Regions from separate parts of the Streptomyces sp. NPDC057623 genome, predicted to be linked through region 3. Evidence: riboswitches for the same ligand, from Rfam matches in the RefSeq annotation. Region 3 holds a riboswitch; each other region holds the start of a gene.
What was found. A riboswitch is a leader RNA that binds a small molecule or an ion and turns the genes downstream of it on or off. The one in region 3 is predicted to bind thiamine pyrophosphate.
Positions count from the first base shown of each region.

Region 1 (3,268 bases), on a different contig from region 3:
CGAGGATGTTCGCGGCGACCGTACGCGGACCCTGGAGGGCGTTGTCCCAGTGGTGGACCAGCAGGCGCTCGCCATACCTTCCCGAAGGGAAGGAGGCACAGTCGCCGACCGCGTACACGTCCGGCACGGAGGTGCGAAGGCGGTCGTCGGCCAGGACCTCGCCGTGCGCGCCGAGCTCGATGCCCGAGCCGGCCAGCCAGGCCGTGGCGGGCCGCGCCCCGATGCCGACCACGACGGCGTCCGCGGGCAACCGTGCGCCGTCGTCGAGGATCACCGCGCCGGGCTCGACGCGCCGCACGCGCGCGTGCGTCCGCAGCACCGCCCCGCTGTCCGCGTACCAGGCGGTCATCGGCGCGGCCACCTCCGCGGGCAGCGCCCCGGCGAGCGGCCGGTCGGCGGCCTCCACGACCGTCACCGCGCAGCCCGCCTCGCGCGCGGCGGTGGCGAACTCCGCGCCGATCCAGCCCGCCCCGACGACCACGATGTCGTGCTGCCGGGCGAGCACCGGCCGCAGCCGCTCGGCGTCGTCCAGGGTGCGCAGCAGGTGCACGCCGGGGACGCCCTCCGTGCCGGGCAACCGGATGGGTTCGGCGCCGGTGGCGAGCACGAGGACGTCGTACGGGACGGACCCGGACTCGGTGTCCAGTTCATGGTCGGCGGGGCGCACGCCCAGCACCTCGCACCCCAGCCGGAGTTCGATGCCGAGTGCGTCGAAGTCGACGTCGAAGGCGGACCCCTCGGACTTGCCGAGCAGCACGGCCTTGGACAGGGGCGGCCGGTCGTACGGCTGGTGGGGCTCGGCGCCGATCAGTGTGACGGTCCCGGTGAAGCCCTGTTCGCGCAGGGCGACCGCCGTCTGCACACCGGCCATGCCCGCGCCGGCGACGACCACGCGGCGTGCCGGTGACGTGCCCCGTTGCTGCGTCTGCTCGCTCACCTGATCACCATAGACAACTGACTGTTCATCAGTCAGGGGGCATGCTCGGTGAGCTGCTCCACAACGCTTGTACCGGCGCCTTCCTGCGACTCCCACTCCCAGGTCTCCTCCAGGCGCACCCGCCCGTCGGGAAGCCCGACCACCGTGGACACGCAGTGGCCCGCGGACGTCGTCCCGTCCCGCTTGAGCTGCACGTACCGGAAGTCCAGCCGGTCGCCGTCCCTGGTGCCCACCAGGTGCCCGCGCACGACGTCGCCGCCCGCGTACTCCGCCCAGATCTGACCATCCTTCTCGTGGTAGGTGAACCGGGTGCGGGTACCCACCTGACCTGGGGCTTGGTCCGCCACGGGGGCGAGGACGAGACCGTCGAGCGAGCGGGCCATGGGTACGGGCTCCCTTACTGGGACTCACGGGGGCGGGCTAGGGTGGCCAACGTAAAGCACACGCGGGAGCCCGGACGCACCGGGCTGAGAGGGAGGCTGGCGGCCTCCGACCGTACGAACCTGATCCGGGTCATGCCGGCGAAGGGAGGGGCTGGACGCCCATGTCGCGTACGCGAACGTCAGACGTCCTCGTCGTCGGGGGCGGAATCATCGGCCTGGTCACGGCGTGGCGGGCCGCGCAGCGCGGGTTCACGACGGCCGTCGTGGACCCGGAGCCGGGCGGCGGGGCCGCCCAGGTGGCGGCCGGCATGCTGGCCGCCGTCACGGAACTGCACTACGGCGAGCAGACCCTGCTCGGCCTGAACCTCGCCTCGGCCCGCCGCTACCCGGACTTCGCGGCCGAGCTCACCGACCTCACCGGCCATGACCTCGGCTACCGCCAGTGCGGCACGCTCGCCGTGGCCCTGGACGCCGACGACCGCGCCCATCTGCGCGAACTGCACACCCTTCAGCGCCAGTCGGGGCTGGACTCCGAGTGGCTGTCCGGGCGGGAGTGCCGGCGTCTGGAGCCGATGCTCGCACCGGGCGTGCGCGGCGGGCTGCGGGTGGACGGCGACCACCAGATCGATCCGCGGCGGCTGGCCGGGGCGCTGGTGGCCGCGTGCGAGGACACGGGCGTGATCTTCCACCGGATGTGGGCCGAGCGCCTGTCCGTCGCACGGGAGAGGGCGACGGGCGTCGTCACGACCGACGGCACGACGCTGGCCGCGGGGCAGGTCGTCCTCGCGGCCGGCAGCCTCAGCGGGCGGCTGGCGGGCGTTCCGGACGCCGCACTTCCGCCCGTACGCCCCGTGAAGGGGCAGGTGCTGAGGCTGACCGTGCCGAAGCGGTACGCGCCGTTCCTGAACCGGACCGTGCGGGCGGTGGTGCGGGGCAGCCAGGTGTACCTGGTGCCGCGCGAGAGCGGGGAACTGGTCGTCGGGGCGACGAGCGAGGAGCTGGGCTGGGACACGACAGTGACCGCGGGCGGGGTGTACGAGCTGCTGCGGGACGCGCACGAACTGGTGCCGGGCATCACGGAACTGCCGCTCACCGAGACGCGCGCGGGCCTGCGCCCCGGCTCCCCGGACAACGCGCCGGTGCTCGGCCCGACCGAGCTGGCGGGGCTGTCGCTGGCCACCGGGCACTACCGCAACGGCGTGCTGCTGACGCCCGTGACCGGCGATGTCATGGCGCACGTCCTGACCACCGGTGAACTCCCGGACCAGGCCCGTCCGTTCACGCCCGCGCGCTTTCGGGCCGCCGCACTCACGGAGCAGCCCGCATGAACCTCCCGGTCACCATCTCGGTCAACGGCGAGCGTCGGCAGGTCGAGCCCGGCACGGCTCTCGACGCGCTCGTGCGCTCCCTCACCGCGGCCCCCTCCGGAGTGGCCGCCGCCCTCAACGAAACCGTCGTCCCGCGCGCGCAGTGGTCCTCGACGTCCCTCTCCGAGGGGGACCGCGTCGAGGTCCTGACCGCCGTCCAAGGAGGCTGAACCATGGCCGACGATCCCTTTGTCATAGGTGACATGTCCTTCACGTCCCGTCTGATCATGGGCACGGGCGGGGCGCCCAGCCTGGAGGTCCTGGAGCGGGCGCTGGCGACGTCCGGTACGGAGCTGACCACGGTCGCGATGCGACGGGTGGACCCTTCGGTGCACGGCTCCGTGCTGTCGGTCCTGGAACGGCTCGGGATCAGGGTGCTGCCGAACACCGCGGGGTGCTTCACGGCGGGCGAGGCCGTGCTGACGGCCCGCCTCGCGCGCGAGGCGCTCGGAACGGACCTGGTCAAGCTGGAGGTGATCGCCGACGAGCGGACGCTGCTGCCGGACCCGATCGAGCTGCTGGACGCGGCGGAGACGCTGGTGGACGACGGGTTCACGGTGCTGCCGTACACGAACGACGAC
Region 1 is NZ_JBHVGZ010000109.1:13,946-17,213, forward strand. It holds gene ACFU95_RS47855 (NAD(P)/FAD-dependent oxidoreductase) at 1-937, opposite strand, end outside; gene ACFU95_RS47860 (hypothetical protein) at 970-1,320, opposite strand; TPP riboswitch at 1,373-1,484, shown strand; gene thiO (glycine oxidase ThiO) at 1,482-2,648, shown strand; gene thiS (sulfur carrier protein ThiS) at 2,645-2,857, shown strand; gene ACFU95_RS47875 (thiazole synthase) at 2,861-3,268, shown strand, end outside.
Region 1: linked by a shared signal. The riboswitch ahead of thiO (glycine oxidase ThiO) and the one ahead of thiC (phosphomethylpyrimidine synthase ThiC) in region 3 are both predicted to bind thiamine pyrophosphate.

Region 2 (3,268 bases), on a different contig from region 3:
CGCGACGATGGCGGTGACGGGGTAGGCGAAGAAGACCGCGAAGAACGCGACGGGCACGGCGACGAGGCCGAGCCGCACCGCCGCGCTCCGCGCGCGTCCCTTACGCGGGACCGCCTCGGCTACTTCAGTACGAGCGAGGTCCACGACTTGACCCAGTCGTCACGGTTGTCGGCGATCTTCGCCGGGTCCATGGTCTCGGGATCCTTGGCCTGAGGTCCGTACTTGGTGAACTCCTCGGGAACCTGGGCGGCCTCCCGCACCGGGTAGACGAACATGTTGAGCGGCATGTCCTCCTGGAACTCCTTGGTGAGCAGGAAGTCGAGGAGCGCCTTGCCGCCCTCGGTGTTCTTGGCGTTGCTGAGCAGCCCGGCGTACTCGACCTGCCGGAAGCACGTACCGGTCGCGACCCCGGTCGGCGCGGTCGTCGGCTTCGGGTCGCCGTAGATCACCTCGGCGGGCGGCGAGGAGGCGTACGACACGACGAGCGGCCGGTCGGCCTTGGCCTTCTTGCCACCGGCCGAGCCGGAGAACTCCTCGTTGTAGGCCTGCTCCCACCCGTCGACGACCTTCACGCCATTCGCCTTGAGCTTCTTCCAGTAGCCCTCCCAGCCGTCGTCGCCGTACTTGGCGGCGGTGCCGAGCAGGAAGCCGAGGCCCGGCGAGGAGGTGGAGGCGTTCTCGGTGACGAGGAGGTCCTTGTAGGCGGGCTTGACCAGGTCGTCGAACGAGCTGGGCGGGGCCAGCTTGTGCTCGCTGAAATACGCCTTGTCGTAGTTGACGCAGATGTCGCCGGTGTCGATCGGCGTGACCCGGTGCTGGTCCTGGTCGGCCCGGTACTCGGGCAGGATCAGGTCGGAGCCCTTGGGCTCGTAGGACTGGAACAGCCCGTTGTCGAGCGCCCGCGAGAGGAGGGTGTTGTCGACACCGAAGAAGACGTCGCCCTGCGGGTTGTCCTTGGTGAGGATGGCCTTGTTGACGGCCTGGCCGGCGTCGCCGTCCTCCAGGACCCTGACCTTGTACCCGGACTGCTTCTCGAAGGCGGCGAGGACGTTCTTCGAGACGGCCCACGAGTCGTGGGCGACGAGCGTGACGGTCTTGGAGCCGGAGCCGTCCGACTCGGAGCCGCCGGAGTCGGACGACCCGCACGCGGACAGACCGACCATGCCGAGGCCCACGACGACAGCCGCGAACCGCTTGTGGGTGTTGCTCACTGAATTCCTCCTGGGTGACCAGGAAGAGACGCGGCCCTGCCCAGGACCTCCGGGGTCCCGGGCAGGGCGCAACAGCTTGAGTAGTGACCGAACTTCCTACCCAGAATGACCTGGGCAAGGTTCAGAGGGTCTGCGGCCCGATTGCCGCACTCTCAGCGCTGTGGCGCTCCCCTGTCGGAATATGAAGATGTACTTACGGCGGTCTTACGGTGGCCAGACTACCGCTCGGTCGCGGCGAGCTGCCCGCACGCTCCGTCGATCTCCTGGCCACGGGTGTCCCGGACCGTCACCGGCACACCATGGGCGGCGATGGCTTCGACGAACGCCTTCTCGTCCTCGGGCCGGGAGGCGGTCCACTTGGACCCGGGAGTCGGGTTCAGCGGAATGAGATTGACATGCACGGGCTTGCCCTTGAGCAGCCGCCCGAGCCGGTCACCACGCCAGGCCTGGTCGTTGATGTCCCGGATGAGGGCGTACTCGATCGACAGCCGCCGTCCGCTCTTCCCGACGTACTCGAACCCGGCGTCGAGCACCTCACGCACCTTCCAGCGCGTGTTGACCGGCACCAGGGTGTCGCGCAGCTCGTCGTCGGGCGCGTGCAGCGAGATCGCGAGCCGGCACTTGAAGCCCTCGTCGGCGAACCGGTGGATCGCGGGGACGAGCCCGACGGTCGAGACGGTGATGCCGCGCTGGGACAGCCCTAGCCCGTCCGGCTCCGGATCGGTGAGCCGTCGGATGGCCCCCACGACCCGGTTGTAGTTGGCGAGCGGCTCGCCCATCCCCATGAAGACGATGTTGGACAGCCGAGCGGGCCCCCCGGGGACCTCCCCGTCCCTGAGCGCCCGCATCCCGTCCACGATCTGATGGACGATCTCGGCGGTCGACAGATTCCGGTCCAGCCCCGCCTGCCCGGTCGCACAGAACGGGCAGTTCATCCCGCACCCCGCCTGCGAGCTGATGCACATGGTCACCCGGTCCGGGTACCGCATCAGCACCGACTCGACGAGCGTCCCGTCGAACAGCCGCCACAGCGTCTTGCGCGTGTCGCCCTGGTCCGTCGACAGATGCCGTACGACGGTCATCAGCTCCGGGAAGAGTTCCTCCCGCAACTTGACACGCGCCCCGGCCGGGATGTCGGTCCACTGCTCGGGGTCGTGCGTGTACCGCGCGAAGTAGTGCTGCGAGAGCTGCTTGGCACGAAACGGCTTCTCGCCGATCGCGGCGACGACGTCCTTGCGCTCCCCGGGCGTGAGGTCGGCAAGGTGCCGCGGCGGCTTCTTGGCTCCGCGGGGGGCGACGAAAGTGAGTTCTCCGGGCTTAGGCATAGCTCAACCAGTGTCGCAGATCGAATTGTGTGACCCGGCCGCCCCCGGTACTCGCACCACGCGACGCCAGCTCCACAGGTGCAGATCGCCGGCGCGCTGCAGGGCAAGCGGCTCGCCCCGATCGACATCACCACGGACGACGACAAGGTCGGCACCGCGGTCGACGACTTGAACGAGACGATCGCGGACTACGACCGGGCCGTCCTGAACAGCGCCACCGACCCGGATTCGAGCCGGATTCGAGCCGGATCGATGCCGTGGCGCAGGAGCTGAGGGACGTCTGCGCGGCGTAGCTAGTCGTTCGTGCGTTCCAGCCTGTTCTTGAGGAGTTGCTCGTCGCGCGGGAGTTCCTTGCGGACCTGCGGTCGGACGACCAGGGGCACCAGAACCTTGCCGAGGCCGTGCCCCTCGAAGTCGATGTCGATCGTCACGCGGGACCGGCGGCCGCCCTCGAGCGGCTCGATCTCGCCGTGGGTACGGGGCCTGACGGGGCCGTCGATCCCGTGCAGATCCCAGCTGTGCGGAGGGTCGAGCTCGTCGAACTCCACGGTCATCGGAATCTCGCGGCTGCCGACGCGCCGGGTGACCCGGACCCGGGATCCGGTGTGGATCGGCCCTTCGTCGAGTTGTTCGGCCGAGACCGCGCTCAGCTGCCACTCCGGCAGATGGGAGGGTTCGGTGACATACGCGTAGACCTCGCCCGGCGGGCGGTCGACGTCGATGATTTCTCGG
Region 2 is NZ_JBHVGZ010000095.1:27,788-31,055, reverse strand. It holds gene ACFU95_RS46115 (ABC transporter permease) at 1-144, opposite strand, end outside; gene ACFU95_RS46110 (thiamine ABC transporter substrate binding subunit) at 120-1,163, opposite strand; TPP riboswitch at 1,287-1,394, opposite strand; gene rlmN (23S rRNA (adenine(2503)-C(2))-methyltransferase RlmN) at 1,430-2,536, opposite strand; gene ACFU95_RS46100 (hypothetical protein) at 2,615-2,809, shown strand; gene ACFU95_RS46095 (SRPBCC family protein) at 2,830-3,268, opposite strand, start outside.
Region 2: linked by a shared signal. The riboswitch ahead of ACFU95_RS46110 (thiamine ABC transporter substrate binding subunit) and the one ahead of thiC (phosphomethylpyrimidine synthase ThiC) in region 3 are both predicted to bind thiamine pyrophosphate.

Region 3 (3,268 bases):
TCCGTGAACGTACGGCCCTTGTCCTTGCCCGTGTCGACCCGGATCGTCGCCTTCTTGCAGGTGCCGCTGTCCTGCTGCACGGCGGAGGAGCCCTCGGCGGTGGAGGTGTCGCCGGTCGGGGGGACTCCCGAGGCGTTGACGTCCTTGCAGCTCAGCTCGACCACCTTGGTGACCGTGGCCTGCTGTGTCTGCCGGTCGAATCCGACCCCGGTGCGCTCGTGCGGCGGGGCTCCGCCCGGCCACAGCACAGCGAGCCCCACCACCACCGCCGCGGCGAACGGGATCAGGATCGCCGCGATGACCTTGCGCAGATGCTGGGATACGGGAGCCGCCGGGCCGTGGGAATGACTGTGCCCATGCCCATGCCCATGCCCATGCCCATGCCCATGCCCAGGCCCGTGCTCGCCACCGCCACCGCCACCGCCACCGTCACCGCCGCCACGCCGACCGCCGGAACCGGGACCATGCCCATGACCGCCACCGGAATCGTGACCGTGTCCGTCACCCGGGCCGGGCCCCCGCCCCGGAGGGCCGCCGACACCGTGACCGTGATCGTGCAGGCCCCCGGAACCGGATCCGTGCCCGCCGCCGACCCCGCCCTCGTGCTCCTGCATCCCACCGGGTCCGAAGCCGTGTTCATGCCAACCACCGGTTCCGGACGTGTGATCGTCGTGACCGCCGCCGGCAGCATGACCGTAACCACCGTCGTATCTGCCGACGGGAGCACCTGAACCCCGGCCGTCCGTACGGCCGTTGCCCCGCGCGGGGCCGTTTCCGGAGCCGGAGCCACGTGGCGGCTCGGACGGAGGGTACGGGGGTTCATGGGTCGTGGTCACCGACCGATCATCGCAAGAACGACCGGGGCCCTCTGTTCACCGCGCCCGAATTGACGCTAGCGTGGTGCCACCTTTGTACACGCGGGAGCTCGGAGCACCGGGCTGAGAGGGCGCTGACCTCCGTCCCAGCGATGTTTCACATGAAACATCACCCATCGCGAGTGATGTTTCACACGAAACGTCGGCAGACGGAAGCCGCTGCGTCGACCGCCGAACCTGTTACCGGGTAATGCCGGCGTAGGGAGTAGGTCTCATGACCATCAAGGACGCACGCACGCCTGCCTCCGTTCAGGGCGACACGTCCGAGGAGGCCGGGAAGTCCATCGGCTGGCACAAGGCGTACGTCGAGGGTTCACGCCCCGATCTGCGGGTGCCGGTCCGCCAGGTGCACCTCACCAACGGGCAGTCGGTCACGTTGTACGACACTTCGGGCCCGTACACCGATCCACTCGCCGACACGGACGTCCGCAGGGGGCTGTCCCCGTTGCGGGAGAACTGGATCATCGGCCGGGGCGACACCGAGGAGTACGCCGGCCGTCCCGTCCGTCCCGAGGACGACGGGATCAAGCACACCTCGCCTCGCGGCGGCCTGCGCAACCTCGACGCGGTCTTCCCCGGACGGCCGCGCCAGCCCCGTCGGGGCCGCGACGGCAAGGCGGTGACACAGCTCGCCTACGCGCGTCGCGGCGAGGTCACACCCGAGATGGAGTACGTGGCCATCCGGGAGAACGTGTCCCCCGAAGTGGTCCGCGAGGAGATCGCCGCGGGCCGGGCGGTGCTGCCCGCCAACGTCAACCACCCGGAGATCGAGCCGATGATCATCGGCAAGCGGTTCCTGGTGAAGGTCAACGCCAACATCGGCAACTCCGCGGTCACCTCCTCCATCGAGGAGGAGGTCGAGAAGATGACCTGGGCTACCCGCTGGGGCGCCGACACGGTCATGGACCTGTCGACCGGCCGCAACATCCACACCACCCGCGAGTGGGTGCTGCGCAACTCCCCTGTCCCCATCGGCACGGTGCCGCTGTACCAGGCGCTGGAGAAGGTCGACGGCCGGGCCGAGGAGCTGACCTGGGAGATCTACAAGGACACGGTCATCGAACAGGCCGAGCAGGGCGTGGACTACATGACGGTCCACGCCGGTGTGCGCCTGCCGTACGTACCGCTCACGGCCAATCGGAAGACCGGCATCGTCTCCCGCGGCGGCTCCATCATGGCCGCGTGGTGCCTGGCGCACCACAAGGAGAGCTTCCTGTACGAGAACTTCGAGGAACTCTGCGAGATCCTCGCCGCGTACGACGTGACGTACTCCCTCGGCGACGGTCTGCGGCCCGGTTCGATCGCGGACGCCAACGACGAGGCGCAGTTCGCGGAGTTGAGGACCCTCGGGGAACTCAACACCATCGCCAAGCGTTTCAACGTACAGACCATGATCGAGGGCCCGGGACATGTCCCGATGCACAAGATCAAGGAGAACATCGACCTTCAACAGGAGATCTGCGATGAAGCTCCGTTCTATACGCTCGGCCCGCTGACGACCGACGTCGCCCCCGCGTACGACCACATCACCTCCGGCATCGGTGCCGCGATGATCGCCTGGTGGGGCACGGCCATGCTCTGCTACGTCACGCCCAAGGAGCACCTGGGCCTGCCCAACCGTGACGACGTCAAGACCGGCGTCATCACCTACAAGATCGCTGCCCACGCGGCCGATCTCGCCAAGGGGCACCCCGGTGCGCAGGAGTGGGACGACGCGTTGTCCGACGCCCGCTTCGAGTTCCGGTGGGAGGACCAGTTCAACCTGGCTCTCGACCCGGACACGGCACGGGAGTTCCACGACGAGACCCTGCCGGCCGAGCCCGCCAAGACGGCTCACTTCTGCTCCATGTGCGGGCCGAAGTTCTGCTCGATGAAGATCTCCCAGGACATCCGCCGCCAGCACGGCGGGTCTCAGGAGGAGATCGAGGAGGGCATGGCTCAGAAGTCGAAGGAGTTCGCTGCGGCGGGCAACAGGGTGTACCTGCCGATGGCGGACTGAGCTGCGCCGGTCACCGTCCCGAGTTTCCGGCCGGCCCGGTGGGTTGAGCCGGAGGCGCGGGACGGTGGGGCTAGCCGATTCTCCGAGGGGCGCACGCGGGTGCGGCCGTCATAACGGAACGGGCACGTTGCCGCCCGGCCTCGTCAAGATCACTACTGTCTCTGACATGGGCGGGATAGACGTGGCCCAACGGCGTGGTGGGCGCCGTACTCGGCATGCTGTTCGCGGTGTTGTCCCAGCAACCTCTGCAGGACGCCTTGTTCCGGATGCGCAGACGTTCGAGGAGCGCGATACGCAGCCTGGGGCGCCGGGAGGAGTCGGGTCCGGCGTGGAGCACCTTCTCCCTCGGGCCGCTGCAGACATCGGCGCTGGTCGTGGAGGGTGACGGAGAGGC
Region 3 is NZ_JBHVGZ010000021.1:50,717-53,984, reverse strand. It holds gene ACFU95_RS22280 (YibE/F family protein) at 1-614, opposite strand, end outside; TPP riboswitch at 908-1,097, shown strand; gene thiC (phosphomethylpyrimidine synthase ThiC) at 1,090-2,874, shown strand; gene ACFU95_RS22270 (hypothetical protein) at 3,069-3,268, shown strand, end outside.